DNA from 2 places in the Bradyrhizobium sp. SZCCHNS3016 genome. Region 2 is predicted to be linked to the other one. Evidence: predicted binding sites of a transcription regulator. Region 2 holds the regulator's gene; the other holds the start of a gene.
The links. The regulator HrcA, encoded in region 2, represses chaperone genes, less so after heat shock. The targets are predictions, from matches to a motif close to GTTAGCACTCNCNNNNNGNGAGTGCTAAC.
Positions count from the first base shown of each region.

Region 1: groES (co-chaperone GroES) is a predicted target of HrcA. The motif match lies at 3,250-3,278, and genes of this name have one in related genera.

Region 1 covers NZ_JAUETE010000011.1:152,154-157,940, reverse strand. Annotated here, with positions in the region: gene QW881_RS21435 (M20/M25/M40 family metallo-hydrolase) at 1-568, shown strand, start outside; gene QW881_RS21430 (GGDEF domain-containing protein) at 713-1,930, opposite strand; gene QW881_RS21425 (trypsin-like peptidase domain-containing protein) at 2,076-3,170, opposite strand; gene groES (co-chaperone GroES) at 3,392-3,706, shown strand; gene groL (chaperonin GroEL) at 3,749-5,371, shown strand; gene QW881_RS21410 (hypothetical protein) at 5,636-5,787, shown strand, end outside.
Region 2 covers NZ_JAUETE010000017.1:133,352-139,138, forward strand. Annotated here, with positions in the region: gene hemW (radical SAM family heme chaperone HemW) at 1-1,032, opposite strand, end outside; gene rdgB (RdgB/HAM1 family non-canonical purine NTP pyrophosphatase) at 1,019-1,663, opposite strand; gene rph (ribonuclease PH) at 1,660-2,373, opposite strand; gene hrcA (heat-inducible transcriptional repressor HrcA) at 2,558-3,646, shown strand; gene grpE (nucleotide exchange factor GrpE) at 3,779-4,399, shown strand; gene QW881_RS27780 (hypothetical protein) at 4,563-5,498, opposite strand; gene QW881_RS27785 (hypothetical protein) at 5,707-5,787, opposite strand, start outside.

The DNA.
Region 1 (5,787 bases), on a different contig from region 2:
CGAAAGCTTCCTCAAGCCGATCGGATTGTCGATCCCCGCAGGCGAGAAGGATCGTCTGCTGATCGAGCAGATCTCGTCGCGGCCGACCTGTGACATCAACGGCATCTGGGGCGGCTATATCGGTGAGGGCTCGAAGACCGTGATCCCGTCGCTGGCCCATGCGAAGGTCTCGTTCCGGCTCGTCGAGGGCCAGGACCCGCTGAAGATACGCAAGGCGTTCCGCGACTACGTGTCGGCGCGCATCCCCGGCGACTGCTCGGTCGAGTTCGGCGATCATTCCGCAGGTGCCGCGATCGCGCTCGACTGGACCATGAAGCCACTGGCGGCTGCCAGGCAGGCGCTGACCGAGGAGTGGGGCAAGGAGACCATCCTGATGGGCTCGGGCGCCTCGATCCCGATCGTGACCGACTTCAAGAAGACGCTCGGTCTCGATTCACTGCTGGTCGGCTTCGGTCTCGACGACGACAACATCCATTCGCCGAATGAGAAGTACGACCTCAAGAGCTACCACAAGGGCATCCGCTCCTGGGCCCGCATCCTCGCTGCGCTCGCGGAGATGCCGCGGTAGATCCGCTGGCCCTCGCATGTGTCCGTAGCCCGCATGAGCGAATCGACATGCGGGGGCAACGCGGCAGCGCGTGAGATCCCGGATGTCGCTTCGCTCATCCGGGCTACGACTGCTACGGCGCTGATTGTTTGCACGAGGCTGAACTCACGCTGCGCTGGCGACCGACTTCGCAGCGAGATCGCCGCCGGCGATTTTGCGCAGCGCTGCGAGGTTGGCTTCGGCCGAGGCCAACCGCCAGCAGGATTTCCCGCTCGATTTCGCTTCATACAACGCGGCGTCCGCCGCGAACAGCAGGGCTTCCGGATCGGTGCCGTGCTCGGGCGCGACGGCGATGCCGATACTGATGCCGATCTGGACATGCGCACCACCCGGCATGACCATCGGGGCGGCCATCACCTCGATGATCCGCTCGCCGAGCGCCAGTGCGTGGTCGATCGCCGGATCGCCGGCGAGCACCACGAATTCGTCGCCGCCGATCCGGGCGATGACGTCGTCCGGAGAGGCGGTCCGCCGCAGCGTATTGGCGACGATCTTCAGCAGCTCGTCGCCTGCGGCGTGACCGAAGGTGTCGTTGACCGGCTTGAAGCCATCGAGATCGAGATACAGGACGGCGAAGCTCCGGTCGCCGCCGGCCTTGTCCGTGAGTCTGCTCTGCAGCGCGTCGATCAGGCCGGCGCGGTTGGACAGGCCCGTGAGCGGATCGCGCCGCGCCCGCTCGTCGCTCTCGCGTTTGGACTGCATGACCGCCACCAGCATCTTGTTGAGCCGGAACGCCGCGCCGGTCATCGCGAGGAAGTAGACCGGCATCTGCAGATACATCGCGAACAACAGCGGCTCATGCGACGTCGCGACGCCCGGGATGACCGGGCCGATGCTGAACAGGATCATGGTGCCGACGAGGCGCGGCGCGCTGAAATTGCGAAAGCAGATGCCGCCCACCATGGCGGCCGACGAGATGCAGGTGAGTGACGCGGCGACCCAGTCGCCGGAGGCGAGGCTGATGCCGACGCCGAAGCCGACGCTGGCGCTCCATGCCACCGACAGCAGGATGTGGATGTCGGTCGGCGTCGTTAGCCGCTCGCGCGCGCGGCGGTAGGCAATGATCATCACGATCAGTCGCGACAGGCAGATTACGACTTCCATCACGAACCATGTGATGAAGAGGGCGGTCGGCGTGCGCAGCGCAAGCGCCGCGGCGACCGCCACGGTGTTGATGGCGCCGCCGGCGAAAACCGACCAGCAGCCGTACAGCTCACCCGTCAATGCGAGTCGGATATCTGATGACACCGGATATCCCGGGTCGGCCAGCCAGCGCGTCACGCGCCAGCGTGGCAAACTGAACGCCAAACCATCACCCCGCATTTCAATACCTCCGCGGGGTTGCAATAAGCGCGATGGCACTTAACAGGCGTTTAGAGAGGTATCGGCGTCTCGCTGCATGCTTGATGCACGGTAAAAATTTACTCCACGTGGTATGCGCAGCTAACAGCGAACAGAAGTTGAATTCTCAGCCCGAGGTTCTCGCGCGCGCACGTTCTTCGGTGACTGGCGCGACCTCCACCGTCGCGTTGCCGAGCGCGCGGTCGCGCTCGAACACGAGACGGACGCGCTGCCCGACCGGTGTGAGGCCGATCAGGTTGCGAACCTGCGTGGCGCTGCGCACCGGCATGTCGTTCGCCTTCACGATGATGTCACCCTTGCGCAGTCCCGCGCGTTCGGCCGGCGAGCCCACGGTGACGTCGGCGACGCGCGCACCCTGAATCCGGCCATCGGCCGGCGCATCCAGGTCGAGCAGGGTCACGCCGATACGCCCGCGGTCGACGCGGCCGTTGGCGACCAGTTGCTCCATCACCCGCCGCGCCATGTTGATGGGCACGGCGAAACCGATGCCGACATTGCCGCCGCCGGGCGAGATGATCGCGGTGTTGATGCCGACCAGCTCGCCGCGCAGATTGATCAGCGCGCCGCCGGAATTTCCGGGATTGATCGCCGCGTCGGTCTGGATGAAGTCCTCGTAGCCCTGCTTGCCGAGGCCGGTTCGCCCGAGCGCGCTCACGAGACCCGAGGTGACGGTCTGGCCAAGGCCGAACGGGTTGCCGACGGCGATCACGAAGTCGCCGACCTCGAGCGCATCACTGTCGCCAAGCGAGATGGTCTTGAGGTCGATGGGGTCCCTGATCTGCAGCAGCGCGATATCGGTGGCGGGATCGCGCCCGATCAGGCGGGCGGCGAATTTGCGGCCATCCTTGGTGCGGATCTGCGCTGTCGTGACGTGCTCGACGACGTGATTGGCGGTCATGACGTAGCCGCGCTGCGCATCGACGATGACGCCCGAGCCGGTGGCGCTGATCTGCTTCTCGACCTGCTTGGGGACATCGAAGAACTCGCGGAAGAGCGGGTCCTGGTAGAGTGGGTTGTCCTGGCGGACCTTGCCTTCGACCGAGATGTTGACGACGGCCGGCGTCACCTCCTTCACCAGCGGCGCGAGCGTCGGCACCCGGCCGAGCTTGAGATCGGGAATTTGGGCCAGGGCGGGCCCGGTCATCAGGCAAAACAGGATGGCAGGCGCCAGGACGGCCCGGAGAGAAGGCGGAAGCTGCATCGTGATCCCCAACAAGCGCGATCAGGTTCTTTTGGCGACGACAGAGCTGGGAAAGCAGCCGGCCCGGTTCAAGAGCCGCGCTGGCAATCGTTCCCCGAGAGTGCCAAAAAATTTGCGTGACCCTCTTGAACGAAAAGTTCGGCTTTCCTAGGTCGTTGCTCGCCCGGGGGCCGGATGGACCCGAGGCTTATGACATCGCTGATCTGTAAAGGAGGATGTGCATGCATTTCCGTCCATTGCACGACCGCGTGCTCGTGCGCCGCATCGAGGCCGAGGAGAAGACCAAGGGCGGCATCATCATTCCCGACACCGCCAAGGAGAAGCCGCAGGAGGGCGAGATCGTCGCCGCGGGTCCAGGTGCGCGGAATGAGCAGGGGCAGCAGGTCGCCCTCGACGTCAAGCCCGGCGACCGGGTGCTGTTCGGCAAGTGGTCGGGCACCGAGGTCAAGATCGACGGCAAGGATCTCCTGATCATGAAGGAGAGCGATCTGCTCGGCGTCATCGAAGCTCCCGTGGCGGCGAAGAAGGCCGCCTGATTCCCTCAACTGACAGTCATCGAGAGAAAGGAGACGACGAACATGGCTGCCAAGGACGTGAAGTTTTCGACCGACGCGCGCGACCACATGCTGCGCGGCGTCGACATCCTCGCCAATGCCGTGAAGGTCACGCTCGGTCCCAAGGGCCGCAACGTCGTGATCGAGAAATCGTTCGGCGCGCCGCGCATTACCAAGGACGGCGTGACGGTCGCCAAGGAGATCGAGCTCGAGGACAAGTTCGAGAACATGGGCGCGCAGATGGTGCGCGAGGTGGCCTCGAAAACCGCCGATCTCGCCGGCGACGGCACCACCACCGCAACCGTGCTCGCGCAGGCCATCGTCAAGGAAGGCGCCAAGTCGGTGGCTGCCGGCATGAACCCGATGGACCTCAAGCGCGGCATCGACCTCGCGGTCGACGCGATCGTGGCAGATCTCAAGTCGCACGCCAAGAAGATCACCAGCAATGACGAGATCGCGCAGGTCGGCACCATCTCGGCCAATGGCGACAACGAAATCGGCCGCTTCCTCGCCGAGGCCATGCAGAAGGTCGGAAATGAAGGCGTGATCACGGTCGAGGAGGCCAAGAGCCTCGACACCGAGCTCGAAGTGGTCGAGGGCATGCAGTTCGACCGCGGCTACGTCTCGCCGTACTTCGTCACCAATTCCGAGAAGATGCGGGTCGAGCTCGAGGATCCCTACATCCTGATCCATGAGAAGAAGCTGTCGGGCCTGCAGACCATGCTGCCGCTGCTCGAGGCCGTGGTGCAGTCCGGCAAGCCGCTGCTGATCGTCGCCGAGGACGTCGAGGGCGAGGCGCTGGCGACGCTTGTCGTCAACAAGCTGCGCGGCGGCCTGAAGATCGCAGCTGTCAAGGCGCCCGGCTTCGGCGATCGCCGCAAGGCCATGCTGGAGGACATCGCGATCCTCACCGGCGGCACCACCATCTCCGAGGATCTCGGCATCAAGCTGGAGAACGTGACGCTGTCGATGCTCGGCCGCGCCAAGAAGGTCGTGATCGACAAGGAGAACACCACCATCGTAGATGGTGCCGGCGCCAAGAAGGACATCGAGGCGCGCGCGCAGCAGATCAAGCTGCAGATCGAGGAGACCACCTCCGACTACGACCGCGAGAAGCTGCAGGAGCGGCTCGCCAAGCTCGCCGGCGGCGTCGCGGTCATCCGGGTCGGCGGCGCCACCGAGGTTGAGGTCAAGGAGCGCAAGGACCGCGTCGACGATGCGCTGCACGCGACCCGCGCTGCGGTGGAGGAGGGCATCCTGCCCGGCGGCGGCGTGGCGTTGCTGCGCGCCACCAAGGTGCTCGACGGCGTCAAGACTGTTAACGCCGACCAGAAGGCCGGCGTCGACATCGTCCGGCGCGCCATCCAGGTGCCGGTGCGGCAGATCGTGCAGAACGCCGGCGAGGACGGCTCGCTGGTGGTCGGCAAGCTCCTGGAGAAGGATGCCTATGGCTGGGGCTTCAACGCCGCGACCGGCGAGTACCAGGATCTGGTGCAGGCCGGCGTGATCGACCCCGCCAAGGTGGTCCGTACCGCGCTGCAGGATGCGGCCTCGGTCGCCTCGCTGCTGATCACCACCGAGGCGCTGGTGGCCGACAAGCCGAAGAAGCCGGAGGCCGCCGCGGCTGCGCCGTCGATGGACTTCTGATCAGACGAAGCCGGGGCTGGCCGCAACCAGCCCCGGCTGCCTGAAGGAAATATCTACAAACAACTGATCGCTGCCCTGTGCGGTCGTGGATCGGCCACAACGCGCAGCTATCAATCAGGTTGACGACCGCAATCGGTCCAGAACCGGCCACAATTGCCATGCGGCTGGACTGTGAATGGATCGACGGTTCACGGGAGGTGTGGTTGAGCGCTGTCGCGCCGCCCGGTCTCATCAGCAGCGCAGCGCGAGCTCGCAGGCCCGATCATGCCAGCCTGGCAATACGATCATCCGCCGCCCAACCCGACCTCCGTCATGAGCATGGGTGATCCCCGTCGCTTGACGCGGTTTTTGATCGAGAGCGAGCAACGCGTGGTGGCGCACTGCCAGGCCGTGTTGTCGCGTGGCGACATCGATCA
Region 2 (5,787 bases):
GAGCGCACGGCCGGAGATCGCGGCATACCGCCTGGGGTCGATGCCTTCGGCCAAACGCAGCCCCATCAGCAGGAATTCGTCGGCGCGCTCCTCGCGGTTGAGCTCGTCGTCGGTCATCACACCATGACCGTTGGACTCCACCCGCATCAGCCAGGCCTCCGGCCGCTTGTCGGTCGCGGTCGCATGCCTGATGCCGCCGATGTCGAGACGACCATGGGCGCCGGGGCCGATGCCGGCATATTCGTGGCCGCGCCAATAGATCAGATTGTGCCGGCACTCCGCGCCCGGGCGGGCATGATTGGAGATCTCATAGGCCGGCAGTCCGTGACGGCCACAGATCTCCTGCGTGACGTCGTACAAGGTGCGGGCCAGGCCTTCATCCGGCGTCTTCAGCTTGCCTGCGGCGTGCAGGCCGAAGAACGGCGTGCCTTCCTCGATCGTCAGTTGATACAGCGACAGGTGCTCAGCCGCCTCGCCGATCGCGCGCGTCAGCTCCTCGGTCCACATCGCCGGCGTCTGGTCGGGCCGGGCGTAGATCAGATCGAACGAATAACGCTCGAACGCATTGCGCGCGATCGCCACCGCCTTCATCGCCTCCTCGGCGGTGTGCAGGCGTCCCAGCATCTTGAGCGACGCATCGTCCATCGCCTGGACGCCGAGCGAGACCCGGTTGACGCCGGCGGCGCGATAGCCGGCAAAGCGTGTCGCCTCGACGCTGGTCGGATTGGCTTCGAGTGACACCTCGACATCGCCAGCGACGTGCCAGTGCTTGCCGATCGCGTCGAGAATGGCGCCGACCGTCTGCGGCTGCATCAGCGACGGCGTGCCGCCGCCGAGAAAAATCGACGTGACGGTGCGCGGCCCGATGCGGGCGGCCGTGGTCGCGATCTCCTGCACAAAGGCGCGGGCGAAGCGGTCCTGATCGATGGCGGCATGCCGGACATGGCTGTTGAAGTCGCAATACGGACATTTCGACAGGCAGAACGGCCAGTGCACATAGACGCCGAACGCTTCGCTGTCAGCGCTGGTCAAGGCAGATCTCCGCGAGCTTTACGAAGGCGCGCGCCCGGTGCGACAGGCCGAGCCCGAGCGGCGGCAGGCCATGCTTCTCGATGCTGGTCATCTCGCCGAAGGTCCGGTCGTGGCTCTCGGGCAGGAACATCGGGTCGTAGCCGAAGCCCGCCGTGCCACGCGGCGGCCAGACCAGGGTGCCGTCGACCCGCGCCTCGACCTCCTCGACATGACCGTCCGGCCACGCCACGCACAGCGCCGAGACGAAATGCGCGCTGCGCTTGTCGGCACTCCTCGCGTCCCGCTCCTGCAGCAGGCGCTCGATGCGCGTCATCGCGCCGGTGAAATCCTTGTCCGGTCCGGCCCAGCGCGCCGAATAGATCCCGGGCGCCCCATCGAGCGCATGAACCACGATGCCGGAATCGTCGGCAAAGGCAGGAAGCTGCGCGGCATTGGCCGCGGCGACCGCCTTGATGCGGGCGTTGGCCTGGAAGGTCTCGCCGGTCTCGTCCGGCTCGTCCAGGCCGAGATCGCCGGCCGACACCGCCTCGACGCCATGGGGGGCGAGCAGCTCGCGCATCTCGGCAAGCTTGCCGGGATTGTGGGTCGCGATGACGAGGCGCCCGGTGAGCTTGCGATGACCGCTACTCACGCGACCGCCATCTTCTGCAGGTCGACCAGCCGCGCCACGCCCTTGCGGGCCAGTGCCATCAGCGCCAGGAGCTCGGCCTCGGTGAACGGCGTCTTCTCCGCCGTGCCCTGCACCTCGATGATGCGGCCGTCGCCGGTCATGACGAAATTGGCGTCGGTCTCCGCCTCGGAATCCTCGGCGTAGTCGAGATCCAGCACCGGCGTGCCGTTGTAGATGCCGCAGGAGATCGCGGCGACGTTGGCGCGCAGCACCTCGGTCTTGATCATGTTGCGCGACTTCATCCACTTGATGCAGTCGGCCAGCGCCACCCAGGCGCCGGTGATCGACGCCGTGCGCGTGCCGCCGTCGGCCTGCAGCACGTCGCAATCGACCGTGATCTGGCGCTCGCCGAGCGCTTCCAGGTCGATCGCGGTGCGCAGCGAGCGGCCGATCAGACGCTGGATCTCGACGGTGCGACCGGTCTGCTTGCCGGCGGAGGCCTCGCGCCGGGTCCGTTCCAGCGTGGCGCGCGGCAGCATGCCGTATTCGGCCGTGATCCAGCCGCGCCCCTGGCCCTTGAGCCAGGGCGGCAGCCGGTCCTCCAGCGTGGCGGTGACCAGCACATGGGTGTCGCCGAACTTCACCAGGCAGGAGCCCTCGGCGTATTTGACGACGCCGCGTTCCAGGCTCACGGCCCGCAGTTCATCCGGTGCACGGCGGCTCGGCCGCATGATTCTCTCCGTGAAAGCGCGCGAAAGACCGACTTTGACCGGCCTTGTAGGAGCCGCGACCGGCAGCGGCAAGGGCTTATCAAGGGTTTATCATGGCCTCGTCGCGCCCGAGAGCGCGCGACGACCGGCTTGCCACCGAGCCGCCGCATGGACACATTATAGGCAGCTGCGAGGAGAGCATCTGGTGGCCCACCACGATCCGATCAACCTGATGACACCGCCGGCCGGTCTGGCGCAGCTCAACGAGCGCTCGCGCGAGATCTTCCGGCAGATCGTCGAAAGCTATCTGGCGACCGGCGAGCCGGTCGGCTCGCGCAACATTTCGCGGCTGATCGCGGTTCCGCTGTCGCCGGCCTCGGTGCGCAACGTCATGGCCGATCTCGAGCAGCTCGGCCTGATCTACGCGCCGCACACCTCGGCCGGCCGCCTGCCGACCGAGGCCGGCCTGCGTTTCTTCGTGGACGCCCTGATGCAGGTCGGCGACATGACCGAGGCTGAGCAGCAATCGATCCAGAGCCAGCTCGCCGCGGTCGGGCGGGCGCAATCGGTCGAGGCCGCCCTGGACGAGGCGCTGACCCGGCTGTCGGGTCTGACCCGTGCCGCTGCCGTGGTTCTGACCGCCAAATCCAACACCCGGCTGAAGCACATCGAGTTCGTCAGGCTCGAGCCCGAGCGTGCGCTGGTCGTGCTGGTGGGCGAGGACGGGCAGGTCGAGAACCGGGTTCTGGTTCTGCCGCCGGGCGTGCCATCCTCGGCGCTGACCGAGGCGTCCAATTTCCTCAATGCCCGCATCAGAGGGCGGACCTTGGCGGAAGCACGGCTCGAGCTCGAGACCGCGCTGGCGCATGATCGTACCGAGCTCGACCAGCTCGCGCAGAAGGTGATCGCCGCCGGTGTCGCGAGCTGGTCCGGAGGGGACAGCGACGAGCGGCAGCTCATCGTGCGCGGCCATGCCAACCTGCTCGAGGACCTGCATGCGCTCGAAGATCTCGAGCGCGTGCGGCGGCTGTTCGACGATCTCGAGACCAAGCGCGGCGTCGTCGATCTGCTCGGACGGGCAGAGAGCGCGGAAGGTGTCCGCATCTTCATTGGCTCGGAGAACAAGCTGTTCTCGCTGTCGGGCTCGTCGACGATCGTGTCGCCCTATTCCGACGCCACGGGTCGCATCGTCGGCGTGCTCGGTGTCATCGGTCCGACCCGGCTCAACTATGCCCGGGTGATCCCGACGGTCGATTATGCCGCGCGTCTGGTCAGCCGGCTGCTTGGTGGCTGACGCGTGACATGGTTAACCCGCGGACAGCGCCATCGGGCGCGATGGTCAGGCTGCGCTTGATTTTCGACGCCCAAAGCACGATATCCCGCACCATACCCCCAAAACCCGTCAGCCGAACTTGCGAGTCTGTCCATGACCGATCCCGACCTGCATAAGAATGATCCGGAAAACCCGGCGCAGGCCAGCGAACCCGTCGTCTCCAAGCCCTATATCATGCCCGACGATCCTGAGACCGGCTCGGTCGAGGCCCTTGCCAAGGAGGCGGCCGACGCGCGCGACAAGATGCTGCGCACGCTGGCGGAGATGGAGAACCTGCGCAAGCGGACGGCCCGTGAAGTCGCCGATGCACGCATGTACGGCATCACCGGCTTCGCGCGCGACGTGCTCGACATCGCCGACAATCTGCAGCGCGCGCTCGATGCCGTGCCGGCCGAGACACGCGCCAATGCCGATGCAGGCCTCAAATCGTTGATCGAGGGCGTCGAGCTCACCGAGCGCTCGCTGCTCAACACGCTGGAGAAGAACGGCGTCAAGAAGTTCGATCCGACGGGACAGAAGTTCGACCCCAACTTCCAGCAGGCGATGTACGAGGTCCCGGATTCGTCGGTGCCGTCGGGCACCGTGGTGCAGGTCGTACAGGCCGGCTTCATGATCGGCGAGCGCATCCTGCGTCCCGCGCTGGTCGGCGTGTCCAAGGGTGGCGCGAAGGCGGCGCCCGCGCCGAGCAACGATCAGTCGAACAGCGCCGCGTGACGGCAAGCATAGGCAGGCCTTCTCCTGCCGTCCTATCAGTCCAACGAAGAAGCCACGGGCGGTGATGCCAGTGGCTTCTTGTTTGTCGGCGCGAGTTTGTAGTTCGTGTCGCGGCAGTGGACCGCGGCCGATGAGACCGCGGCTTCCGGATACCGAGTTGGGCTCAGCCTCTCGGCTGGATGCCGTCGCGGACGGCGCGGAAGCGCGGGAAGGCTACCGACCACTGATCGCGCGGCGCGCTGCCGATGATCCGCAGCGTATTCGGCCCGCCGAAGCGCAGCCATTGCACCACGGTCACCGGCGTATTGTCCTTGCCGCTGGTGGCTTCGAGCCGGGTCTCGTAGGCCGGCTGGCCGTCGATGCGGATCGGCTCGGACATCGTGATGCGCGCTTCGCGGACGCCCGGAATGGTGGTGGCCGCCTGCTGGGCGACACGCGCGCGGTCGCCCGCCTCCGGGGCCACCCCGGCCACGAGCCCGATCACCACGAAGGGCGCGGCTTCGAAGCCCTTGTCCTCTTCGCCGTCGGCCAGGATCAAGGCACCCGGCCCGAGCGTGCGGATGGTCTTGAACCCGGAGAGCTCGGTCACCTTGAACGGCATCATCGCGAGCTGCTCGTCGACGGGAACGTCCTTGCGGACGACGGCGGAGGCGAACATCTGACGCACGGCATCGTCGGTGTAGATCCGGCTCGCGGTCTCCGGGATCTGCACGGCCACGTAGCCGGAGAAGCCGTTGCCGGGCAGGATCATCGAGTAGCGCCGCACCGGCGTGGCGCCATCCCGACCGTTCTCAACCGTGTAGTAGGCGGTGCCGGCGGCGGTCTCGATGCTCTCCGGCTTGACGCTGCCGGTCCCGGCGGGATTGGCGGTAAACGCATTCTTCACCTCGCCATAGGCGGCCGCCGGCAGTTCGGTCAGCAGCACCTTGACGCTCTGGTCCTCGGTTTCGAAACCGGAAAACGTCTTGGCCTTGGCGAGCCCCACCAGCGGCGCGAGCCCGATGCGGACGCCGGGCGGAAATATGGCTTCGGCGGCCATTGCGGAGTGCAGCAGCGACATCAGCAGGGTAGCCGCGGCGAAGAGTCGAACGATCATCATCAAACATTGCCTCGTTGACCGAGGCCTCGCGCCGAGGCGGTCGGGGGTCCTCGCCAGCGTGGTCTTCGGCGGCACGCTTTTAGCGGCTTTGCGCCCCCCGCAACAGGCCGGGCGCGCGGTTTTGATCGCCTGCGGCGATCAGCGCGCCCTGCGGGTCGCATTTCCCAGGTCATTTCGCCTCGAAAGGCGGGCTGATGACGGTGCCGTGCTAGCCGCGCTTCAGGATTTCGACGCCATCGACGGTCTGCACCAGCACATAGGGCGCGAGCAGAGCCCTGATCTCGGGGTC